2 regions of the Nocardiopsis sp. NPDC058789 genome follow, and region 1 is predicted to be linked to the other one. Evidence: riboswitches for the same ligand, from Rfam matches in the RefSeq annotation. Region 1 holds a riboswitch; the other holds the start of a gene.

What was found. Region 1 has a riboswitch for cobalamin ahead of ACFW3L_RS11400 (CoA-acylating methylmalonate-semialdehyde dehydrogenase). Riboswitches for the same ligand answer to the same signal wherever they lie in the genome.
Region 2: linked by a shared signal. The riboswitch ahead of metE (5-methyltetrahydropteroyltriglutamate--homocysteine S-methyltransferase) and the one ahead of ACFW3L_RS11400 (CoA-acylating methylmalonate-semialdehyde dehydrogenase) in region 1 are both predicted to bind cobalamin.

The regions. Positions count from the first base shown of each region.
Region 1 covers NZ_JBHYOW010000006.1:373,290-379,066, forward strand. Annotated here, with positions in the region: gene ACFW3L_RS11390 (enoyl-CoA hydratase/isomerase family protein) at 1-259, opposite strand, end outside; gene ACFW3L_RS11395 (acyl-CoA dehydrogenase family protein) at 259-1,401, opposite strand; gene ACFW3L_RS11400 (CoA-acylating methylmalonate-semialdehyde dehydrogenase) at 1,398-2,897, opposite strand; adenosylcobalamin (AdoCbl) riboswitch at 2,896-3,041, opposite strand; gene ACFW3L_RS11405 (MFS transporter) at 3,217-4,497, shown strand; gene ACFW3L_RS11410 (TetR family transcriptional regulator) at 4,536-5,135, opposite strand; gene ACFW3L_RS11415 (WD40/YVTN/BNR-like repeat-containing protein) at 5,614-5,777, shown strand, end outside.
Region 2 covers NZ_JBHYOW010000010.1:98,537-104,313, reverse strand. Annotated here, with positions in the region: gene ACFW3L_RS16615 (DUF3558 domain-containing protein) at 1-215, shown strand, start outside; gene metE (5-methyltetrahydropteroyltriglutamate--homocysteine S-methyltransferase) at 300-2,576, opposite strand; cobalamin riboswitch at 2,715-2,944, opposite strand; gene ACFW3L_RS16605 (polysaccharide deacetylase family protein) at 3,163-4,686, shown strand; gene ACFW3L_RS16600 (polysaccharide deacetylase family protein) at 4,807-5,777, shown strand, end outside.

The DNA of each region.
Region 1 (5,777 bases):
CGCCGTTCACCGCGCTGGCCCGGATGGCGCGGATGTCGCCGCCCGCGCACAGGCCGCGCTCCCCCGCGCCGTCGAGCAGCACCACCGACACGCCCTCGTCCTTCTCCCAGGAGGTGAGGGCGTCCGCGAACGCGCGGACCATGGCGTGGTCGAGGGCGTTGATGGCGCGCGGCCGGTTGAGCGTGGCTCGGGCGAGCGTGCCCTCCACGCGCAGCAGCACGGAGGCGTCGTCCTCGCCGGTGTTCCTGTCGCTGGTCATCAGGCGGCCCCGGTGAGTCGTCGAGCGATGATGAGGCTCATGATCTCGTTGGTTCCTTCCAGGATTCGGTGCACCCGCAGGTCGCGCACGATCTTCTCAATGCCGTACTCCGTGAGGTAGCCGTACCCCCCGTGGAGCTGGAGGGCCTGGTCCGCGACGGTGTACCCGGCCTCGGTGGCGAACCGCTTGGCCATCGCGCACAGGTGCGCGGCCTCGGGGTCCCCGTCGTCCAGGGCGCCCGCCGCCCGCCACAGCAGGGAGCGGGCGGCCTCCAGTTCGGTGGCCATCTCCGCGAGCCGGAACCGCAGCGCCTGGGCGTTGATCAGCGGGGCGCCGAAGGCCTCGCGGCTCCCCAGGTAGGCGGTGCTGCGCTCCAGGGCGGCCAGGGCGCCGCCGAGCGAGCAGGCGGCGATGCCGAGGCGCCCGCCGTTGAGCCCGTTCATCGCGATCCGGAAGCCGTCGCCCTCGCCTCCCAGGAGGCGGTCGGCGGGCAGCCGGACCCCGTCCATGAGCACCTGACGGGTGGGTTGGGCGTTCCAGCCCATCTTGGCCTCGTCGGCACCGAACGACACCCCCGGGTCGTCGCGGTGCACGACGAACGCGGAGATCCCGGCCGCGCCGACGCCACCGGTGCGCGCCATCACCACGTACACCTCGGAGACGCCCGCGCCGGAGATGAACTGCTTGGACCCGGTGAGCACGTAGGCGTCCCCGTCGCGGACCGCCCGGGTGCTGAGCGCGGCGGCGTCGGAACCGGCGCCGGGTTCGGTGAGGCAGTAGCTGCCCAGGGTCTCCATGGAGCACAGACCCGGCAGCCAGCGGGCGCGCTGGTCGGCGTCGCCGTAGCGGTCGACCATCCAGGCGACCATGTTGTGGATGGACAGGTACCCGGCGACGGACGGGCATCCGGTGGCCAGGGCCTCGAAGACCAGGGCGCCGTCGAGCCTGGTCAGCCCGGTGCCGCCGGAGTCCTCGGAGACGTAGAGGCCGCCCATGCCGAGGTCGGCGGCCCTGCGGAGCACGTCGACCGGGAAGTGCTTGGTCTGGTCCCAGCCGACGGCGAACGGTGCGAGGTGTTCGTCCGCGAACCCGCGCGCGGTCTCGGCCAGCGCGCGCTGTTCGTCGGTGATCGCGGCGGTCACCGGACGACCGGGATCGTGAACTCCGCGCCCTCCTTGACCCCGGAGGGCCAGCGCGAGGTGACGGTCTTGGTGCGGGTGTAGAAGCGGATCGAGTCGGGACCGTGCTGGTTGAGGTCTCCGAAGCCGGACCTCTTCCAGCCGCCGAACGTGTGGTAGGCGACCGGCACCGGGATGGGCACGTTGACGCCGACCATGCCGGTGTTGACGCGCTGCGAGAAGTCGCGCGCGGTGTCGCCGTCCCGGGTGAAGACGGAGACGCCGTTGCCGTACTCGTGCTCGCTGGGCAGTCGCAGGGCCTCCTCGTAGTCGGCCGCGCGCACCACGGACAGCACGGGGCCGAAGATCTCCTCCCGGTAGACGCGCATGTCGGGGGTGACGCGGTCGAACAGGGAGGCCCCGGTGAAGAAGCCCTCCTCGTGACCCTTCACCTTGAGGCCGCGCCCGTCGACCACCAGTTCGGCGCCCTCCTCCACGCCCAGGGCGACGTAGGCGTCCACCCGGTCGAGGGCGTCCCTGGACACCAGGGGTCCGAAGTCGGCGTCGGGGTCGTCCGAGGCGCCCACGGTCAGCCCGGCGATGCGTTCGGTCAGTTTGGAGACGAGGGCGTCGGCGGTCTCCTCGCCCACGGGGACCGCCACGGAGATCGCCATGCAGCGCTCACCGGCGGACCCGTACCCGGCGCCGATCAGGGCGTCCGCGACCTGGTCCAGGTCGGCGTCGGGCATGACGACCATGTGGTTCTTGGCCCCGCCGAAGCACTGGGCCCGCTTGCCGTGCGCGGTGGCCGTGGAGTAGACGTACTCCGCGATCGGGGTGGAGCCCACGAAGCCCACCGCGGCCACGCGGGGGTCGGTGAGCAGGGTGTCCACCGTCTCCTTGCCGCCGTTGACCACGTTGAGCACGCCGGGCGGGAGTCCGGCCTCCAGGAAGAGCTCGGCCAGCCGGAGCGGGACCGAGGGGTCGCGTTCCGAGGGCTTGAGGATGAAAGCGTTCCCGCAGGCCAGAGCGGGTGCGGCCTTCCAGAGCGGGATCATCGCCGGGAAGTTGAACGGGGTGATGCCCGCGACCACGCCCAGGGGCTGGCGCAGGGAGTGGACGTCGATCCCGGCCCCGGCGTTGTCGGTGAACTCGCCCTTGAGCAGGTGCGGGATCCCGGCCGCGAACTCGACCACCTCCAGTCCGCGCTGGAGGTCGCCGTGGGCGTCGGCCACGGTCTTGCCGTGTTCGGCGGACAGGGCCCGGGCGATCGACTCACGCTCGGGTTCGACCAGCTGGAGGAACCTGAGCAGGACCCGCGCCCTGCGCTGGGGGCTCCAGGAACCCCAGGCGACCTGTGCCTCCTCGGCGTCGGCGATGACCGCCTCGGTCTCCGCCCGGTCCGCCAGGGGGACCCTCGCCCTGATCCGACCGGTGCTGGGCTCGTAGACGTCACCGAAGCGGCCGCTCCGGCCCGGGACGTTCCTGCCATGCACGAAATGCGTCAGCTCGCTGACCATGCGTGTTCGCTCCATCCTCGTGGACCACACGAATCTCGGGCCGCGAGCGGTGGCCTGACTTCCGGAGTCTCCCCCGGTCACAGTGGCGGGACCGTGCTGGATTCGCACCAGCTTCCCCGCTCCTCGGCCCCCTCACCATATAGTTGGACGTCCTACTAAATCCAGACCCCGAGGCGACGCGTTGTGGGACTCCGGCCCGCGCCGGTCGCCCACGCGGCCCGCGTGCCCCGAGTGGGTCGCGGTTAGCGTGGAGCTGTGTGCCGGTGCCCCCTCTCCGGAGCCACCCGAGACACCGGCGCGGAAAGTCGGTGGTCCCCCCGTGTCCGACCCCACCCCCCGCCCGTCGTCAGCGCCGCTCGGCGGACGTTTCTGGGCCTTCTGGTCCGCGTCCCTGGCCTCGAACCTGAGCGACGGCGTGGCGATGATCGCCGTCCCGTGGCTGGCGTCCTCCCTGGCCCCCGAGAACGCCGCGCTCGTGGCCGCCGTCGCCACCGCGGGCCGACTCCCCTGGCTCCTCCTGGCGCTCCCCGCGGGGGTGCTGGTGGACCGCCTGCCCCGGTTCACGCTGATGGTCTCCGCCAACGCGCTGCGGATGCTGCTCTGGGCGCTGCTGGCCCTGGTGGTGTTCTCCGGCTGGGCCTCGATCCCCCTGCTCGCCGCCTTCGCGTTCTGCTTCGGTGCCCTGGAGGTCTGCCACGACACCGCCGCCGAGACCACGGTGACGGCGCTGGTCCCCAGGGAACGACTGGAGAGCGCCAACGGACACGTCCGGTCCGGGGCGGTCGTCGCGCAGGAGTTCGCCGGACGCCCCTTGGGCGGGTTCGTGCTGGCCCTCGGCCTGTTCGCGCCGTTCCTGTTCAACGTCGCCGCGCTGCTGGTGTCGGTGGTGGCGCTCCTGCGGGTCCGCGCGACCACCCCCGCGACGACCGCAACGCCCTGCCCAACTTCCGCCGGGCGGACGCCGCGCGGTGTGTGGAGCGACGTGGTCGAGGGCGTGCGGGCCCTGTGGGACCAGCCGCTGCTGCGCTCGGTGGCCGTCATCGCGGTGTTCGTGAACACCGCCTACGCCACCCTGCTCTCCACCCAGGTGCTGTTCGTCCGCGACGTCCTGGGGCTGGGGTCGACCGGGTTCGGCCTGCTCATGGCCTTCGCCGCGATCGGCGGGGTGATCGGCGGGCAGGTGGTCTCCCGTCTGCGCTCCGCGCTGCCCCACGGAACCCTGCCGACGTTCTGCCTGGCCGCGAGCGGGCTGCTGTACCTGCTGGTGGCGCTGTTCCCGCTCACCCCCGTGGTGGCCGGGGTGTATCTCCTCAGCGGCGGCCTGGTGCTGGGCTACGCGGTCGCGATGACCTCCATCCGCCAGCGCGTCACCCCGGACCACCTGCTCGGGCGCGTGAACGCCGCCATGCGCACGGTCAGCTGGGGCATGAGCGCCGTGGGCATGGCGGCTGGAGGCGTCTTGGTGGCCGTCCTGGCACCCACCCTGGGCCAGGCTGACGCGCTCCGTGTCCCCTACGCACTGGTGAGCGCGGTCAGTCTGGCGGTGGTGGTGTTCTTCGGCCGCAGGCTGGTCGGTCTGGTGCGCGAGCACGACCGGTGAGCACGGGATCGGGGCAGGAGGGTCGCGCCCCGATCCGGTCATCCCCCGGACGCCCCGAGGGTGCGGAGGAGCCCGTGGGCCTCGTCCACCCGGGCGGGGTAGGCCTCGGGGCCCTCCGCGAGCCGCATCGCCGTGAGGTCGCAGGCCATGGCGGTGTGGGCCGCCAGGACGGCGACGTTCTCCGCCGTCCCGGCCTCGGTCAGGGCACCGGCCAGGCGGAGCGCCCTCTGTTGGCGGGTGAGCAGGTAGCGGGATCTGAGGTCGATGCTCTCCCTGAGGAGCCGCACGAGCACGGCCGAGTGCGCCGGGGAGAGGGCGGTGGGTCCGCTGGCGGTCGCGGCCTCACGGAGCAGGGCGAGCGCGTCCCCGAGGTCGGTCCCCGGCTTCAGGTCCGCACGTTCGCGCACGTAGGAGCACATGCGGTCCACCTCGGCGCTGTCGTCGGCGAACAGCACCTGCTGTTTGTCACCGAAGTACCGGAAGAAGGTCGTGCGGCCGACCTCGGCGCGTTCCGCGATGGCCGCGACCGTCACGTTGTCGAATCCGTGTTCGGCGAAGAGTTGGAAGGCTGCTGACACGATCGTGGCCCTCGCCTTACGACGTTTGCGAGCGTGGAGCGTGTCCGGGGGGTGTTGCATGAGGCGACCCTATCGAGTGGGAACTCGGTTCTCGATGGTACGCGGGACCGGCCATTGGGACGGTGGTCCCGAAACGGACCGAGAGACCGAAGGAGCGGGATGTCTTCCGGGCTGGATGACGGGATGTGACCGGCGTTCCGGGGCCTGGGGGCAGCCTCGGAGCGAACACCGGTAGCCCGGGAGTTTATTGCAAAGTGATCTGGTACCGACAACCGCCTTCCACTCGCCGCAGAACCCTTGCCCGGAAAGGGTTCCCTCCACACGGAAGTTATCCCTCAACAGGGCCACCATTTCCCCGAGGGCCGAATTCGCCACCCACGGTAAATCGTTCGGGTTCCTAACTATTCACTTGCCGAGACGTCCGGAACCCGCTCCCGGCGCCTCCTCGACCCTCCCCGCGCGCTCGTCCTCGTGGCTCCCGACGTTCGTCGCACCCCTGTGCCAGAGTGGAGACCTGGCTCACATCTTGGAGTTCGTCATGGCATATCTCCTGGTCATCGGCACGCGCAAGGGGCTCTTCACGGCCCGGAGCGAGGATCGGCGCACATGGGACGTGACCGGCCCGCACCGGCTCGACGAGGCCAACGACGCCGGGGTGAGTCCCGTCTACGCGGTCGGGATCAACCCGCACACCGGGCGTCT
Region 2 (5,777 bases), on a different contig from region 1:
GGAGCGAGGCGTACCTGGTCATCACCAAGACCGACCTGCTCGGGGACAAGCTTCCCGAGGCCAGCCTGCTGCTGCGTCAGGACAACCTGATCATCTCGGTGACCTACTACCTCGACACCACCTCGGGTGATCACGAGGACCTCGCCCTACCGGACAACACCCAGGACATCATGGTCAACGCCGCCAACGAGGCGCTGGCCATCGTCGGGGGCTGACCCGTGCGGGCCGTGTGTCGGCCCGGGCACCGAAGGGGGCCGCGGCATCGCCGCGGCCCCCTTCCTCGTGTTCCGCCCCCGTCGTCAGGCGAGGTCGGCGCGGACCCGGCGGGCCGCCTCGACCATGTTGCGCAGCGCCTGCTCGGCCTCCGCGTAGCCACGGGTCTTCAGGCCGCAGTCCGGGTTGACCCAGAGGTTCCCGGCGTCCACGTGCGTCGCCGCCAGCCGCAGTGAGGCCTCGATCTCCTCGACCGAGGGCACCCGGGGCGAGTGGATGTCGTACACGCCGGGTCCGATGCCCCGCTTGTAGCCGCGCGCGCCCAGGGCCTCCACGAGCTCCATGCGCGAGCGGGCCGCCTCGACGCTGGTGACGTCGGCGTCCAGCGCCTCGATGCCGCCGACGATCTGGTTGAACTCCGAGTAGCACATGTGCGTGTGGATGGTGGTGCTCGCCGCCACCCCGGACGTCGCCAGGCGGAAGGAGTTCACCGCCCAGTCCAGGTAGGCCTGGCGCTGCTCCTCGCGCAGGGGCAGCAGCTCACGCAGGGCCGCCTCGTCCACCTGGATGTGACGGATGCCCGCGCGCTCCAGGTCCGCGACCTCGTCCCGCAGGGCCAGACCCACCTGGCGGGCGGTCTCGCCGAGCGGCTGGTCGGTACGGACGAACGACCAGGCGAGCATGGTGACGGGGCCGGTCAGCATGCCCTTGACCGGCTTGTCGGTGCGCGACTGGGCGTAGGTGATCCACTCGACCGTCATCGGCTCGGGGCGCGAGACGTCACCGAACAGGATCGGCGGGCGCACGCAGCGCGAACCGTAGGACTGCACCCACCCGCGCTCGGTGGTGGCGTAGCCCTCCAGCTGCTCGGCGAAGTACTGCACCATGTCGTTGCGCTCGGGCTCGCCGTGGACGAGGACGTCCAGGCCGATCTCCTCCTGGAGCGCGATGACGCGGTCGATCTCCGAGCGCAGGGTCCGCTCGTACTCCTCGGTGGACAGCTCGCCCCTGCGGTGCGCGGCGCGGGCACGGCGCAGCTCGGGAGTCTGCGGGAAGGAGCCGATGGTGGTCGTGGTGAGGGTGACGTCGGTGGGAGCGCCACGGTCCTCGGGCCGCTCGTAGGCGTCCTGCCCCAGGGCGTCCAGGCGGGCGCGCACACGGGCGTCGGTGAACGACGGGTTGCCGGTGGCGGCCGCGTCGAAGGCGGCGTCCTCGCCCTCGGTGAGGACACGGCCGAGCAGGGCCACCTCCTCGGCCTTCTGCTTGGCGAAGGCCAGCGCGGCACGCAGCTCGGGGGCGAGCGAGGTCTCCGCGTCGAGGTCGATCGGCACGTGCAGCAGCGAGCAGGAGGTACTCACGGTCAGCTCGTCGGTGAGGGCGAGCAGCGTGCCCAGCTCCGCCACGGCGGCGGGCAGGTCCGTCCGCCACACGTTGCGGCCGTCGACGACGCCCGCGACCAGGCGGGTGGAGCCGAGGCCGGAGACCGCGGCGAGGTCCTCGACGCCCTCGGCGTCGGTGACCAGGTCGAGGCCGACCGCCTCCACCGGGGAGTCCTTGAGGACCCGCAGGGCGGCGGCGCCGATGGAGCCGAAGTAGGTGGAGACCAGGAGGGAGGGGCGGTCGGTGAGGGCACCCAGGCGCTGGTAGACGCGCTCCAGGTGACCGACGGCCGAGCGGCCGTCGTCCGTGGCCAGGATCGGCTCGTCGAGCTGGACCTCGGTGGCGCCGGCGGCCCGGAGGTCGGACAGCAGGCGGGCGTAGGCGTCCAGGAGCTGGTCGAGGAGCTCGATCGGCTCCCAGCCCTCGGGGGCGTCGTCGGCCGCCTTGGCCAGCAGGAGGAAGGTCAGCGGACCGACCAGCACGGGGCGGGTCCGGAACCCGGCCTCGGAGGCCTCGCGGAACTCGGTGACGGGCTTGTCACCGACCAGACGCGGCCGGGTGCTCGGGGAGAGCTCGGGGACGAGGTAGTGGTAGTTGGTGTCGAACCACTTGGTCATCTCCAGGGGCGGAGCGCCCTGCTCGCCCCGGGCGAGCGCGAAGTAGCGGCGCAGCTGCTCGTCCCGGTCCCCGGCCTGGGCCGGGGAGGGGAAGCGGGAGGGCACGAGGTCGAACAGGACCGCCGTGTCCAGCACCTGGTCGTAGAAGGAGAAGGTGTTGGACGGCAGGTCGTCCACGCCCGCCTCCCGCAGCTGGGCGTAGACGCCCAGGCGGAGTTCGGAGGCGACGGCGTCGAGTTCGGCGGCGGTGGTGCCGCCCTTCCAGTAGGACTCGCTGGCGCGCTTGAGTTCGCGGTCGGGGCCGATGCGCGGATAACCGTGCACGGTGGAACGCACGGACGGCCGGGCGGCCGGGGTGCTGGGCATGGAGCTTCTCTCCCTCGTCGAAAGCCGGGTACCGGCCGCGAGGCGAGCGAAGGCGCGGACACGCCGAGGGAGCGCCTACGGCGCTCGGCTGTCTCCGCCCTCGGCCCTCCCTCGGGGCACGGGACCACCGGCGGCACGGGTGCGCCGCCGGGTGGAGGCAGGTCTTCGGACTCGTGGGCGTCTCCGGCGTCTCCGCCGGGTTCCTACTGGTCGCCGCTTCCCAGTTTCCGACTTTTCCGGTCGGATCACCAGTGCTTGTGGCGACGTTCGTTCCCACTCACCGCTGCGGGGCAGTCCCGGACTCGCACCGGGTTCCCTCTCTCGACACGCAACGCCCGCCCCGGAAGGCTTCCGGGGTGACCAAGGGTGGAGCGTGTACCTTCCACGGCTGCAAGTATAGGGAGCGCCCCCTCCGCCCATGCACCCGGCGTGGCCCTCGGCCACTCGGCGTGAACCCGTGCCGGGTTCGCGGCATCACAACCGACAATCAGCGTTACGTGGGGGAGCGCTCCCCCTCCTCCCCCACGAACGTTCGTCAGACGATGAACGTGGAGAACCACAGGTGAAGCAGCAAGACCGGCAGACCATGGCTCCCGACCGACCCCTTGTCACGGTCGCGATCGCGATGGTCGTCCTGCTGGGGCTGGTGCTGTCGGCGTCCCGACCCGTCGGACTGTTGGAGGACAGTGCCCTGGCGGGCGACGGCGAGCAGTCAGCCGGGGACGGACCCCCGGCCACCGGCGAGCCCGACCAACTGACCACGGTCACCCCCGACGCGGTCCCCGGAACGGAGGAGATCACCCTCGCCCACGAGGGGGACGCGGACGTCTCCGTCACCTACCCGTCCATCCCGAACGCCGAGCCGCTGTCGGACTTCCTGGAACGGACCCTCAGCGCCCAGGCGCGGGCCTTCGAGGCGGCCGTCCCCGGCGCACGCACGTTCCACGGGGAGTGGGGGCTGACCGCGGCCGACGACGGGATCGTGGGCGTGCGGATGACCACCACCGAGACGGACTCCGAGGAGACGCGCGAGGGACACAGCACCTACTGGTACGAGACCGACACCGGCGCGGTCCACGGTTCGAGCCACCTCCTCGCCGGGCAGGCGGAGCTGACCGACCTGAACGAGCGGGTGCGTGAGGCGGTGTCCGACACCGACGCCGTTCCCTCGGCGCTGCACCCGATCAGTTCGCTCTACGACTCCGTGGGATTCAACCCGGACGGCGACCTCGTGGTCGAGTTCGACGCGGGCCAGGTCGCCCCGGCCGACGCGGGCCGTGTGCACGCGGTGCTGCCCCGGGACGAGGCCGAGACGCTGCTCTCCGACCTCGGGCTGCGGGTCCGCGACGCGGCGACCACGGGGGTGCGCGAGTTCTCCATCGACGAGGCTCCCGAGGCGGACAAGGACGGCTCGGTCCCGGCGGCGCCCGGCGTGCTGGCCCCGCGTGACGACTCGGTCGACTGTTCCGCGCCCGACACCACGTGTGTGGCGCTCACCTACGACGACGGCCCGGGCGGACGCACCCCGGAGCTGCTGGACGCCCTGGCCGCGCACGATGCCAAGGCCACGTTCTTCGTCACCGGCCTCCCGGTCAGGGAGCACCCGTGGGTGGTACGCCGCACCTACGCCGAGGGGCACGAGGTGGCCAACCACACCCTGGACCACCCCAACCTGACGGAGCTCTCGGCGGGCGGGGTCCGCGAGAACCTGGAGGCGACGCAGGCGCTGGTGCACCGGGAGACCGGCTACACGATGGACCTGATGCGACCGCCGTACGGGGCGACCGACGGCACGGTCGCGGAGGTGACGGCGGAGCTCGGGCTGGCGCAGATCCTGTGGAGCGTGGACACCAACGACTGGCGGGACCGCAAGGCGAAGGTGGTGCGCGAGCGCGCGCTGGACGGCGCGTCCGACGGCGCCATCATCCTGATGCACGACATCCACCCCACCACCATCGACGCGTCGATCGACGTCATCCGTGAACTGGACGAACGCGGGTACTCCATGGTCACGGTGTCCCAGCTGCTCGGCACCACCGAGCCGGGCCGCACCTACGTCGACGGCGTGCCCGAGGAGGCTCCGGAGGAGTCCCCGAGCGACACGGAGTGACCCGACCCGAGCCCCGGTCCCGGACCGCTGTCCACATGTGGACAGCGTCGGAGGGGCCGGGGTGCCGTCCCCTATGTTGCTCCCAGCAGCCGTGAGGAGCAGGGACGAGGGAGTCGGGTTTTGGCGTCGAGGAGAGTTGGGCCGGGCCGGACCGTTCCCCCGCCCCGCCCGGTCCGGGCACACCCGTTCCGGGCGGGGGTCGCGCTTCTGCTGGCCCTCCCGCTCGCCGCGTGCGGGACCGGGACGACGGGCGTGGACGGAGGTGACCCGCTGCGGCTCACCGTGTTGGCCGACGCGGCCGGGGACGGTGTCGGGGAGTGGCGGGGCGACGCCGGTGACTTCACCGGCCACCCGTACGAGCCCGAGGGCGTGGAGGTCAGCGTCGCCTACCCGGAGTTCGAGGGGGCCGGGGACTTCGCTGAGGGTCTGGCCGCGCGGGTCGACCAGGAGGTCCGTGACTTCCGTGCCGGGACCCGCGATCCGGTGCGGCTGGACGTCGCCTGGGAGCTGGTCGCCGCCGGGGACGGGGTCCTCGGGGTCCGGCTGGTCAGGACCGAGGAGGACATGCACGGCCTGCGGGAGGGCCACGCGACGTACTGGTACGACGCCCGGGACCGCTCCGTGTCCTCCTCTACCGAGCTGCTGCGCGGGCAGGAGGAGCTGGTCCGACTCAACGCCCTCGCGCGCGAGGAACTGGCCGACGACGAGCACGTGGACCCCGACGCCCTGCACCCCGTCCTGAGGACCTACGACTCGATCGGGTTCAACTCCTCGGGGGACCTGGTGGTCGAGTTCGACGACGGCCACCTGTCACCGATCGTCGACGGGCACGTCCCCGACAGTTCCCCCGGTCGCAGGGCCGTGGTGGTCGAGCACGAGCGGGCCGCTCCCCTGCTCTCGGACCTGGGCGCACGCGCCCGGGAGGCCGCACTGGTGGAGGAGCCCGACCTGGAACTGCCCCCGGGCAGGCCGGACGACGCCGAGGTCGGGCCGCCGCCCGGAGTGGTCACCGCCGGTTACCCCGGGGTGGACTGCCAGGACGGCGAGACCAGGTGCGTGGCCCTGACCTTCGACGACGGCCCGGTGGAGGC